2 regions of the Pseudarthrobacter kochi genome follow, and region 2 is predicted to be linked to the other one. Evidence: riboswitches for the same ligand, from Rfam matches in the RefSeq annotation. Region 2 holds a riboswitch; the other holds the start of a gene.

Region 1 (4,398 bases), on a different contig from region 2:
GGGAGAACAGGCCAAGCCACAGACCGCCGTCGGACGCGAAGTTTTTCTGCGGGGCGAAGTAGTAGACATCCGCTTCCGCAACGTCGACGTCCAGTCCGCCGGCAGCCGAGGTGGCGTCAACCAGGACGAGGGACCCTTCATCGGCGCCGGCCACACGCCGGACCGGAGCGGCGACACCGGTGGACGTCTCGTTCTGGGGCCAGGCGTAAACGTCAACGCCGGCCTCGGCCCGGGCCGCCGGCCGGGTCCCCGGCTCGGACTTGATGATGGAGGAATCGGCCAGGAACGGTGCCTTGTTGGTGGCGGAAGCGAACTTCGAGCCAAACTCGCCAAAGGACAAGTGCTGTGCCTTGTTCTCCACCAGGCCGAAGCTGGCGATGTCCCAGAACGCGGTCGATCCGCCGACGCCCAGGATGACCTCATAGCCCTCGGGAGCACGGAAGAACTGGCTGAGCCCGTTCCGGACCGACCCCACCAGGTTCTTGACCGGCGCCTGGCGGTGCGATGTTCCCAGCAGATTCGAGGCCGCGGCGAGTGCTTCCATCTGTTCCGGGCGGACCTTGGACGGCCCGGCGCCGAACCGGCCGTCCTTTGGAAGGAGGTTTGCGGGAATCGTGATGCTGGTGTCGCTCACAGTGGCTCCAATTTTTCGGCTGGTACAAAATGTGGCTCGGGAGGTGGCCCGGCAGGGTGGCTGCAGCGGAGCCTGTCGTTTCATTCTGCCTGACTGCCCCGCGGGGGAGGGAAAAAGGACCGTCACAGTCCGGTCATTGAGATTATCCGGAGTAATTCAAATTAGGCTAAGCTGGCCTGCGAACGTACGGCGGACCCCGCCAGGGCGCCAGCAGCACGCGGTACGGTGGGAATTACGCAAGGACGGCGCTCGAGGAGCTGAGCTGAATGACGGATCTGATCGATACAACCGAGATGTATCTTCGGACCATTCTGGAACTTGAAGAAGAAAACATCGTCGCCCTCCGAGCCCGCATCGCCGAGCGGCTGCGCCACTCCGGCCCCACCGTGTCCCAGACGGTCGGCCGGATGGAACGTGACGGACTGGTGGTTGTTTCCGGCGACCGGCACCTTGAACTGACGGAAACCGGCCGGAAACGCGCCATCGAAGTCATGCGCAAGCACCGTCTTGCCGAACGGCTGCTGGCTGACGTGATCGGGCTCGACTGGGCCTACGTCCACGAAGAAGCCTGCCGCTGGGAACACGTCATGAGCGAACGGGTCGAACGACGGATCTTCGAACTGCTCAACCACCCCACCGTCTCGCCCTATGGCAACCCGATTCCGGGCCTCGCGGAACTGGGAGGCCTGCCGTCCCAGACCCTCGCGGACGGCGTCGTGAACCTGCTCGAAGCCATGACCGGCTACGGGCCCGATTCCACGGTCAGGGTCAACCGGCTTGCCGAGCCCATCCAGGTGGAACCGGAACTGCTGGTCCAGCTCGATGAGGGCGGCATCCGCCCGGGCGCCCTGGTCTCGCTGGAGCGTGTGGGGGAGTACATCTCGGTGCGGGTCCCCGACGTCGAAGGTGCCCTGGAACTTCCGCCCGAGGTCGCGGCCCACGTCTTTGTTACCGTCAGTTAACAGGAGTTATCCCGGGACTGGGACTACCCATGAGTTGTGCACAGGGCCGATAACGGATTTATCTCTGGACGGCTTAATCGCCTATAGTTGATCACCAGTACCGATACCAAAGCGTTATCTGATCCGAAGCCGAGCTCTGCCAGCGGATCAGTCGCCGAATCACCTTCTGGCAGAGGCGGGGGAACCACTTCTGGCTGTTCAACAGCCTTGGGGTGAAGTCCGTCAGCGGCAAGCACACTCGACCGAGGGACTCCCCTGGATGCCCCTGCGCCTGGATGCTTGCCACGGCGGACCGGGTCTTTGATCTCTCTGACCCGAATCCGACAGCTAACTCCGCAGGCTTCTCCAGAGAGGAACCGTTCTTGACCACCCAGACCGCCAGGGGCCGACGTCGCGCGTCCGGTCCCGCCCCGGAGCCGCGTCCGGCCGTCGCCGTCATGGCAGACCGCCCCCGTGACGCGCACCGTGATGAACGACGAGGCCGCCGCAGCCCGTTCCGTCAGGTAACGGACTTTGCCGCCGCCAGCGGCGTTGGTCAAAAGGCCGGCATTGCGCTGGCCGCCACGGGTCTGGTCCTCACCGTCACTGTCCCCGCGACGGGCCCCGTGGTGGCCACGAACGCGGGTTCCTCCTCCGGATCCGTCTCGGCCGCCGTCCAGCCGGACGTCACCGCCGCCGAGGCCAAGATCGACTTCAACCGCACCGCGATCACCACCCAGGGTGACCCGGACGGAAAGCTCAAGCAGTTGCTGGGCGCCCAGTCCGTCGGCTCCATCACCCGGGCAGCCTCCTCGGGCAGCCTCGGCGCGCCCCTGGACCAGATGAAGACCGCGTCGCCCTTCGGCTACCGCGTCAGCCCCATCACCGGCGGCTCCGGGGAATTCCACCGCGGCCAGGACTACTCGGCCCAGTGCGGTACTGCCGTCCACGCTGCCGCGAGCGGCACCGTGACCTTCGCGGGATGGCATCCCTACGGTGGCGGAAACCGGGTGGTGATCGATCACGGCAACGGCCTGGAGACCACCTACAACCACTTGTCCTCGTCCAGCGTCAAGGTGGGCCAGCAGGTCTCCCGCGGCGATGTCGTGGCGCTCAGCGGCACCACCGGCGCCTCTACGGGCTGCCACCTGCACTTCGAGGTCATGGTCAACGGCGAAGTCGTTGACCCGACCGGCTGGCTCTGACAAAGCTGATGGGAAGCTCTCGCATTCTTGTGACACGCCGTGATCCGAATGTGACATTGGGCCCCGACTGCTGTACCGTTTGACCTACGCCAACTTTTCCGAAGTTGGCGCTCTTGAGTGGATTGCCTAGCTCTGCCACCGCTCAAGGTCCGTTCGCATTACATCGTCTGGCAGGGGCGGGGGAACCAATTTTGGTCTTCGCAAGAAGACCTTGGGGTTAAGTCGCAAAGCTTCCCAGGAAGCAGCGCGGCCGGGTGACTCCCATCCGAATCCGACAGCTCACCTCGCAGGCATTGGGAGAGGCTACTTTCGTGTCTTCACGCCACAATGCTGCGCGTCACCGCGCTTGCGCGGCTCTAACGAGTCCGCTGGAATCCAACCTCCGTGCCGCCCTTGCCGGCGCCCGGAACGGATCCCGCACCGCCGTCTCAATCTCTGCTGAGTCCGGCCCGCAGGCCATGCACCTGCATGCAGTTCCCGCTTTTGGCGCGTCTTCGCAGTACACCCTTCGCTAAGTAACCCATTTCGGGGCGATCCGGCGTACCCCCAAGATGCCGGAGCGTCCTCAGCCTGCGCCTGAAAAGCGCGGACCCAGGATCACGAAAGAGAGAACTTAATGACTACTCGTGCAAACGCACGGCACCGCGCCGAGGTCACCAAGACCAACTCGCTGGCCGTCATTGCCAAGGCTGTCGGCGACAACGCCGGCGGCATGGGCCGCCAGGCCGCAGTTATCGCTGCCGCTTCCGGCCTCGTCCTGACCAGCGGTATCGCAGCCAACGCTGCTGAGGCCAACGTCCAGCGCGAATCCACTTCGGCTTCCACGCTCGAAGTCCAGTCGGCCACCCCGGCGACCATCTCGGCAGCTTCAACCATCGCCATCTCCTACGAGAAGCCGGCCGTCACCACTTCTCCGGCGCCGGTCGTCGAGGCCCCGAAGCCCGTCGTGAAGGTCCAGGAGACTCCCGCGGCCAACACCGCCGACACCGCCAAGACCGCCAGCACCAAAGTCGGCGCCGCCGGCACCGCTGCCCCGGCCGTCGCCAGCGGCATGGGCGCCACGATCGCCGCCGCTGCCTACGCCCAGATCGGCGTCAGCCAGGACTGCACCGCACTCGCCACGAACGCTCTGGCTGCTGCGGGCATCAACTACCACGGCTGGCCGGCAGGTTACCTGTCCCTCGGCCGCACCGTGAGCGCCGCCGAGGCACAGCCGGGCGACCTCGCGTACTACCAGAACGGTGGCGCCGGCATGGCCCACATCGCTGTATACGTCGGCAACGGCATGGCCGTTCACGGCGGCTGGAACGGTGGAACCACGTCCCTGCAGACCGTCAACGTCGGCTCCGGCCCGGTCTTCATCCGCGTCGGCGGCTAAGACAGCAGCTGTAGCAAAGTAAGCAAAGCACAGGACCCCTGCCATTCGGCGGGGGTCCTTTGCGTTGCCGGGGCGTGAACTTCAGCCGACACAGGTCGCGGCAGGCAAAAAAAGATTCGGCGAATTGGCATGTCCATGTTTACTCTTGTTTTGTCGATCCATAGCCCGACTATGCAGAGGGCAGCCGGCCCTCGTGCCCCTGGCGGGTGCGGCCGTGAAGAGGTATGCGGATGCGCACAC
Region 2 (4,398 bases):
GTGGGCAAGAAGCTGATTGGGCGCACCCGCCCGGACCACGCCGACGCCGTCCCGCCCTACGAAACCTCGCCGTCGTTCCCGAGCGGCCACACGCTCAACACCACGGTGGTGATCGGACTGGTGGTGTACCTCGCCTGCCTGCAGATCAAACGCACCCTGGCCCGGGTCGGCCTGATAGCGGCGGGGGCGGTGTTCATCTTCGCGATGGGGATGAGCCGGGTCTATCTGGGCCACCACTGGATGACCGATGTGATCATCGGCTGGGTGCTGGGACTGGCCTGGGTCGGGATAGTGATCCTGGCCCACCGGCTCTTCCATGTCCTGCGGCACCGGGAACAGGCCGGACCCGCACCGACTTTCGACAACGAGGTCCACCTGCGCGACGGCGCCGCCGGCAGCGGCGCTCCGGGGGAGACCAACGACGTCGGGACCCGCGGTCCCACGGGCGGGCCCCCTGCCGCCGGGTGATAGTTTTGACCCATGCGCACTCTCGTTGTGGACCACCCGCTGGTCGCCCATAAGCTCACCGTCCTGCGGGACAAGAACACCCCGTCCCCGGTCTTCCGCCAGCTCACCGAGGAACTCGTCACGCTTCTGGCGTACGAGGCCACCCGGGAAGTCCGCACCGAACCGGTGACCATCGAGACGCCGGTCAGCACCACCATTGGCACCGCTTTCACCAAGCCCACCCCGCTGGTGGTCCCCATCCTGCGCGCCGGACTCGGCATGCTTGAGGGCATGACCAAACTGGTCCCCACGGCCGAGGTCGGATTCCTGGGCATGGCCCGCGATGAAGAGACCCTGGACATCATCACGTACGCCGAACGCCTCCCCGAGGACCTCACCGACCGGCAGATCTTCGTCCTGGACCCCATGCTCGCCACCGGCGGCACGCTGCGCGAGGCCATCAAGTTCCTCTTCAAGCGCGGCGCCTCCGACGTCACCTGCATCTGCCTGCTGGCCGCCCCGGAAGGCCTGGCGAAGCTGGAAGAGGAGCTTGCCGACGCCAACGTGACGATCGTGCTCGCCTCGATCGACGAGAAGCTCAACGAGAAGTCCTACATCGTCCCGGGCCTGGGCGACGCCGGCGACCGCCTCTACGGCGTGGCCGGCTAACCCCTTCCGGAAACAGCACCCGGGGCTAGCCTGAGCCGCATGGACTGGAAACTTGAACTTGTCTTTGTTCCCGTGTCTGATGTGGACCGTGCCAAGGATTTCTACGTCAACAAGGTCGGTTTCAACGCCGACTACGACGAACGGCCCATGGACGGCATCCGCTTCGTCCAGCTGACCCCGCCGGGCTCGGGGTGCTCGATTGCCATCGGCGAGGGGCTCAACGACGCTCCGCCGGGAACGGCCCCCAGCCTGCAGCTTGTGGTCAGCGATATCCAGGCCGCGCACAAACAGCTCAAGGACAACGGCGTGGACGTCAGCGACGTCGACGTCCAGGAGTGGGGGCACTTCGTCTACTTTGCCGACCCGGACGGCAACAAATGGGCGGTGCAGTACATCCCCAACCGTCCCGGCGGTTAGCCGCTCCGCGACACCGTCGCCGGACTGCGGCAGGCACAGGCGAGGCCCCGGATCCAGTGGATCTGGGGCCTCGCTTCCGTCCGGGCCTGAGGCCCGCGGTGTCGGTTGTTTAGTACCAGTTGTGCGCGTAGTGGAAGTTCAGGGCGCCGCACGGGGAGCCGTAGCGGTCCTCGACGTACGTCAGGCCCCAGTTGATCTGGGTCCGGTAGTTGGTGCGGTAGTCGGCGCCCGCGCTGGCCATTTTCCCGGCCGGCAGGGACTGGACCACACCGTAGGCGCCGCTGCTCGGGTTGGTGGCAGTCGTCTTCCAGTCCGACTCCTTGGTCCAGAGCTTCATCAGGCACTGCATCTCGTTGGCGGCCCAGCCATGGGAACCCAGCTGGCTGGCCGCGTACGCCTGTGCGCCGGCAGGATCGTCGACGGCAACAGGAGCGGGTGCCGGGGCGGGCGCGGGGGCCGGGGCAGCCGCCGGGGCCGGTGCTTCGGCGGGCTTCACCTCGGTGGACTGGGCCGCGACGCCGCCGCTGGGGACGGGGGTCTGGTTCGCCACCCGGACACGTTCAAAATCGAGGTGCGTCAGGGGGGCCGCCGTGACGGTTGATTCCGTGGAGTTGCTGGCGTTGGCAGTGCGGGCGGCTGTCTCGGACGCCTGGCCGGCGGCTCCGACTCCCACAAGCACTGCACAAGCGGCAGCAACAACGGCCGCCCGGCGGCCGGTGGAGCCTACGCTGGTGCCAAACCGGGACAGCGCGGAAGCGGGCTTGGCCGGCTCGGCGCGGTGACGAGATGGCTTGGAGCGGGTCGGTGCAGCGCCGTCAGGGCGCGATTGTGCCTTGAATTCAGTCATGATCGCCTCTCAACGCCTGCGGAGTTAGCTGTCGGGTTCGGATGAGGTCATCCGGCCGAACGGAATCTCACGTGTCGGCTTCACCCCAAGGGTGCAATGTGCAGAAATGCCCGGGAACTCTGGGTCCCCCGCCTCTGCCTGGTCCAGCGGAATCCGGGAGGCGGCAGAGCTTGGCGTACATCCGGATATGCGGCCCTAGTGATGGCCGCACCCTAAAAACCGTACAGGACTCGGACTGCTAAGTCACATTTTGGTAACAGGGATCACGACGACGGCGTGGCCGCTTGCTCCCGGGCCTGGCCGGCGGCGGCCCCGCCCCGGCCCGCCGGAGGTGACGCCGGCAGGCGCACCGTGAACTCGGTCCGGCCGGGCACCGAGGCCACGCTGACCATCCCACCGTGGGCCTCCACAATCGACTGCACGATCGACAATCCCAGCCCGCTGGTTCCCTCAGCCGACGCGGCGGAAACGGTCGCGGAGGCAGCGGCGGCCGGGGGGCCGGGGAGCGTCCGGGGCGGGTGGATCGGAAGGCGGGGAAGGGGCCGCCGGCCGGGTGCCGGCGTCGTGCTGGTCACGGGATTCTTCCGGGACGCGTCCGCGCGCGTGAACCGCGCAAACACCCGGTCCACGAACTCGGGGGCGATCCCGGCGCCGTTGTCCGTCACGGTCATCACGGCGCTCCCGTCCGGCGCGCGCTTCACGCCGGTCACCACCATGGTGCCGGGGCCGGTGTGCTTGCGCGCGTTGGAGAGCAGGTTGGCCAGCACCTGGTGCAGCTGGGTCGCGTCCCCGCGGACCACCACCGGCTCCTCCGGGAGTTCCAGATGCCAGACCCGGTCCGGGGCCATGACCTTCTCGTCGCTGACCGTCTCGATGGCCAGCTGGGTGAGGTCGACCTCGGTGAGCTTGAGGGGCTGGCCCTCGTCCAGCCGGGCAAGCAGGAGCAGGTCCTCCACCAGGGTGGTCATCCGTTCGGACTGGCTCTGCACCCGGGCGAGGGACTTCGCGCCGTCGGGGGTGAAGTGTTCGGTCATCCGCATCAGCTCGGTGTAGCCGCGGATGGCTGTCAGGGGTGTGCGCAGCTCGTGCGAGGCGTCCGCCACGAACTGGCGGACCTTCATCTCGCTCTTCTGCCGGGCTTCGAGTGCATGGGAGACGTTGTCCAGCATCAGGTTCAGGGCATGGCCGACACTGCCCACCTCGGTGCCGGGATGAGCCGCGGCGGCCGGCACGCGCATGGCGAGCCCCACTTCACCGGCGTCGAGCGGGAGACGGGAGACCTGTGTGGCCACTTCGGAGAGCTGATCGAGCGGCTTCATGGTCCGGCGGATCAGTGCCGTCCCGGCCAGGCCGATCACGACGAGGCCGCCAGCGGACACGAGCACCATCGTCCAGACCAGTGAAGCCAGCGTGTTCTGTTTCTCGGCGAGCGGCAGTCCGGTGACGATCACGTCGCCGTCCGGGGTCTCGGCTGCCACCAGCCGGTAGGCCCCGGCGGACAGTGTCCGGTTTACGGGCTCGCTCCGGGTGGCGAGCTTGAGGAGAACCTCGTCGTCCTCGTCGGTGAGGGATTTCCGGGTGGCGTCGTCGGCGAGGAAGCCGGCGCCGCGGACGGAATCGTCCACGATCCTGGCGTTCAGGGTGCCGATGCCCTGGCCCCGTGCGTCCAGGGGATCGGCGCGGCCGCCGGTGCGGCCAAACTCGCGGGCGCGGTCGGCGGCCTGCACCAGTTGCTTGTCGAGTTGCCTGGTCAGGAAGGAATCCATCGAGGCATAGCTGACGATGCCGACCGCGCCGCAGATCGCCACAAGCAGGGCCATGGTGACCAGGACAAGCCGGGTGCGCAGGTGCCAGGTGGCGGGATTGCGCCAGCTGAGTCCTGGGCCGTGGACCTCGGGGGAGCGGTCAGGCACGGATCAGTCCGCCGGCTTCAGGACATAGCCGGCGCCGCGCACCGTATGGATCATGGGCGGGTGGTTGGCGTCGACCTTCTTGCGCAGGTACGAGATGTAAAGCTC

Evidence for each region. Region 2 has a riboswitch for cyclic di-AMP ahead of ACZY0Y_RS18165 (aggregation-promoting factor C-terminal-like domain-containing protein). Riboswitches for the same ligand answer to the same signal wherever they lie in the genome.
Region 1: another riboswitch for cyclic di-AMP. It lies ahead of ACZY0Y_RS07175 (M23 family metallopeptidase); the one in region 2 lies ahead of ACZY0Y_RS18165 (aggregation-promoting factor C-terminal-like domain-containing protein).

What each region holds. Positions count from the first base shown of each region.
Region 1 is NZ_JBVAYV010000009.1:76,805-81,202, forward strand. It holds gene serC (phosphoserine transaminase) at 1-634, opposite strand, end outside; gene ACZY0Y_RS07170 (iron-dependent transcriptional repressor DtxR) at 901-1,596, shown strand; cyclic di-AMP (ydaO/yuaA leader) riboswitch at 1,739-1,954, shown strand; gene ACZY0Y_RS07175 (M23 family metallopeptidase) at 1,959-2,780, shown strand; cyclic di-AMP (ydaO/yuaA leader) riboswitch at 2,918-3,087, shown strand; gene ACZY0Y_RS07180 (NlpC/P60 family protein) at 3,397-4,158, shown strand; gene ACZY0Y_RS07185 (HNH endonuclease) at 4,389-4,398, shown strand, end outside.
Region 2 is NZ_JBVAYV010000058.1:7,190-11,587, forward strand. It holds gene ACZY0Y_RS18150 (phosphatase PAP2 family protein) at 1-468, shown strand, start outside; gene upp (uracil phosphoribosyltransferase) at 481-1,116, shown strand; gene ACZY0Y_RS18160 (glyoxalase superfamily protein) at 1,156-1,533, shown strand; gene ACZY0Y_RS18165 (aggregation-promoting factor C-terminal-like domain-containing protein) at 1,643-2,380, opposite strand; cyclic di-AMP (ydaO/yuaA leader) riboswitch at 2,379-2,539, opposite strand; gene ACZY0Y_RS18170 (sensor histidine kinase) at 2,644-4,293, opposite strand; gene ACZY0Y_RS18175 (response regulator transcription factor) at 4,297-4,398, opposite strand, start outside.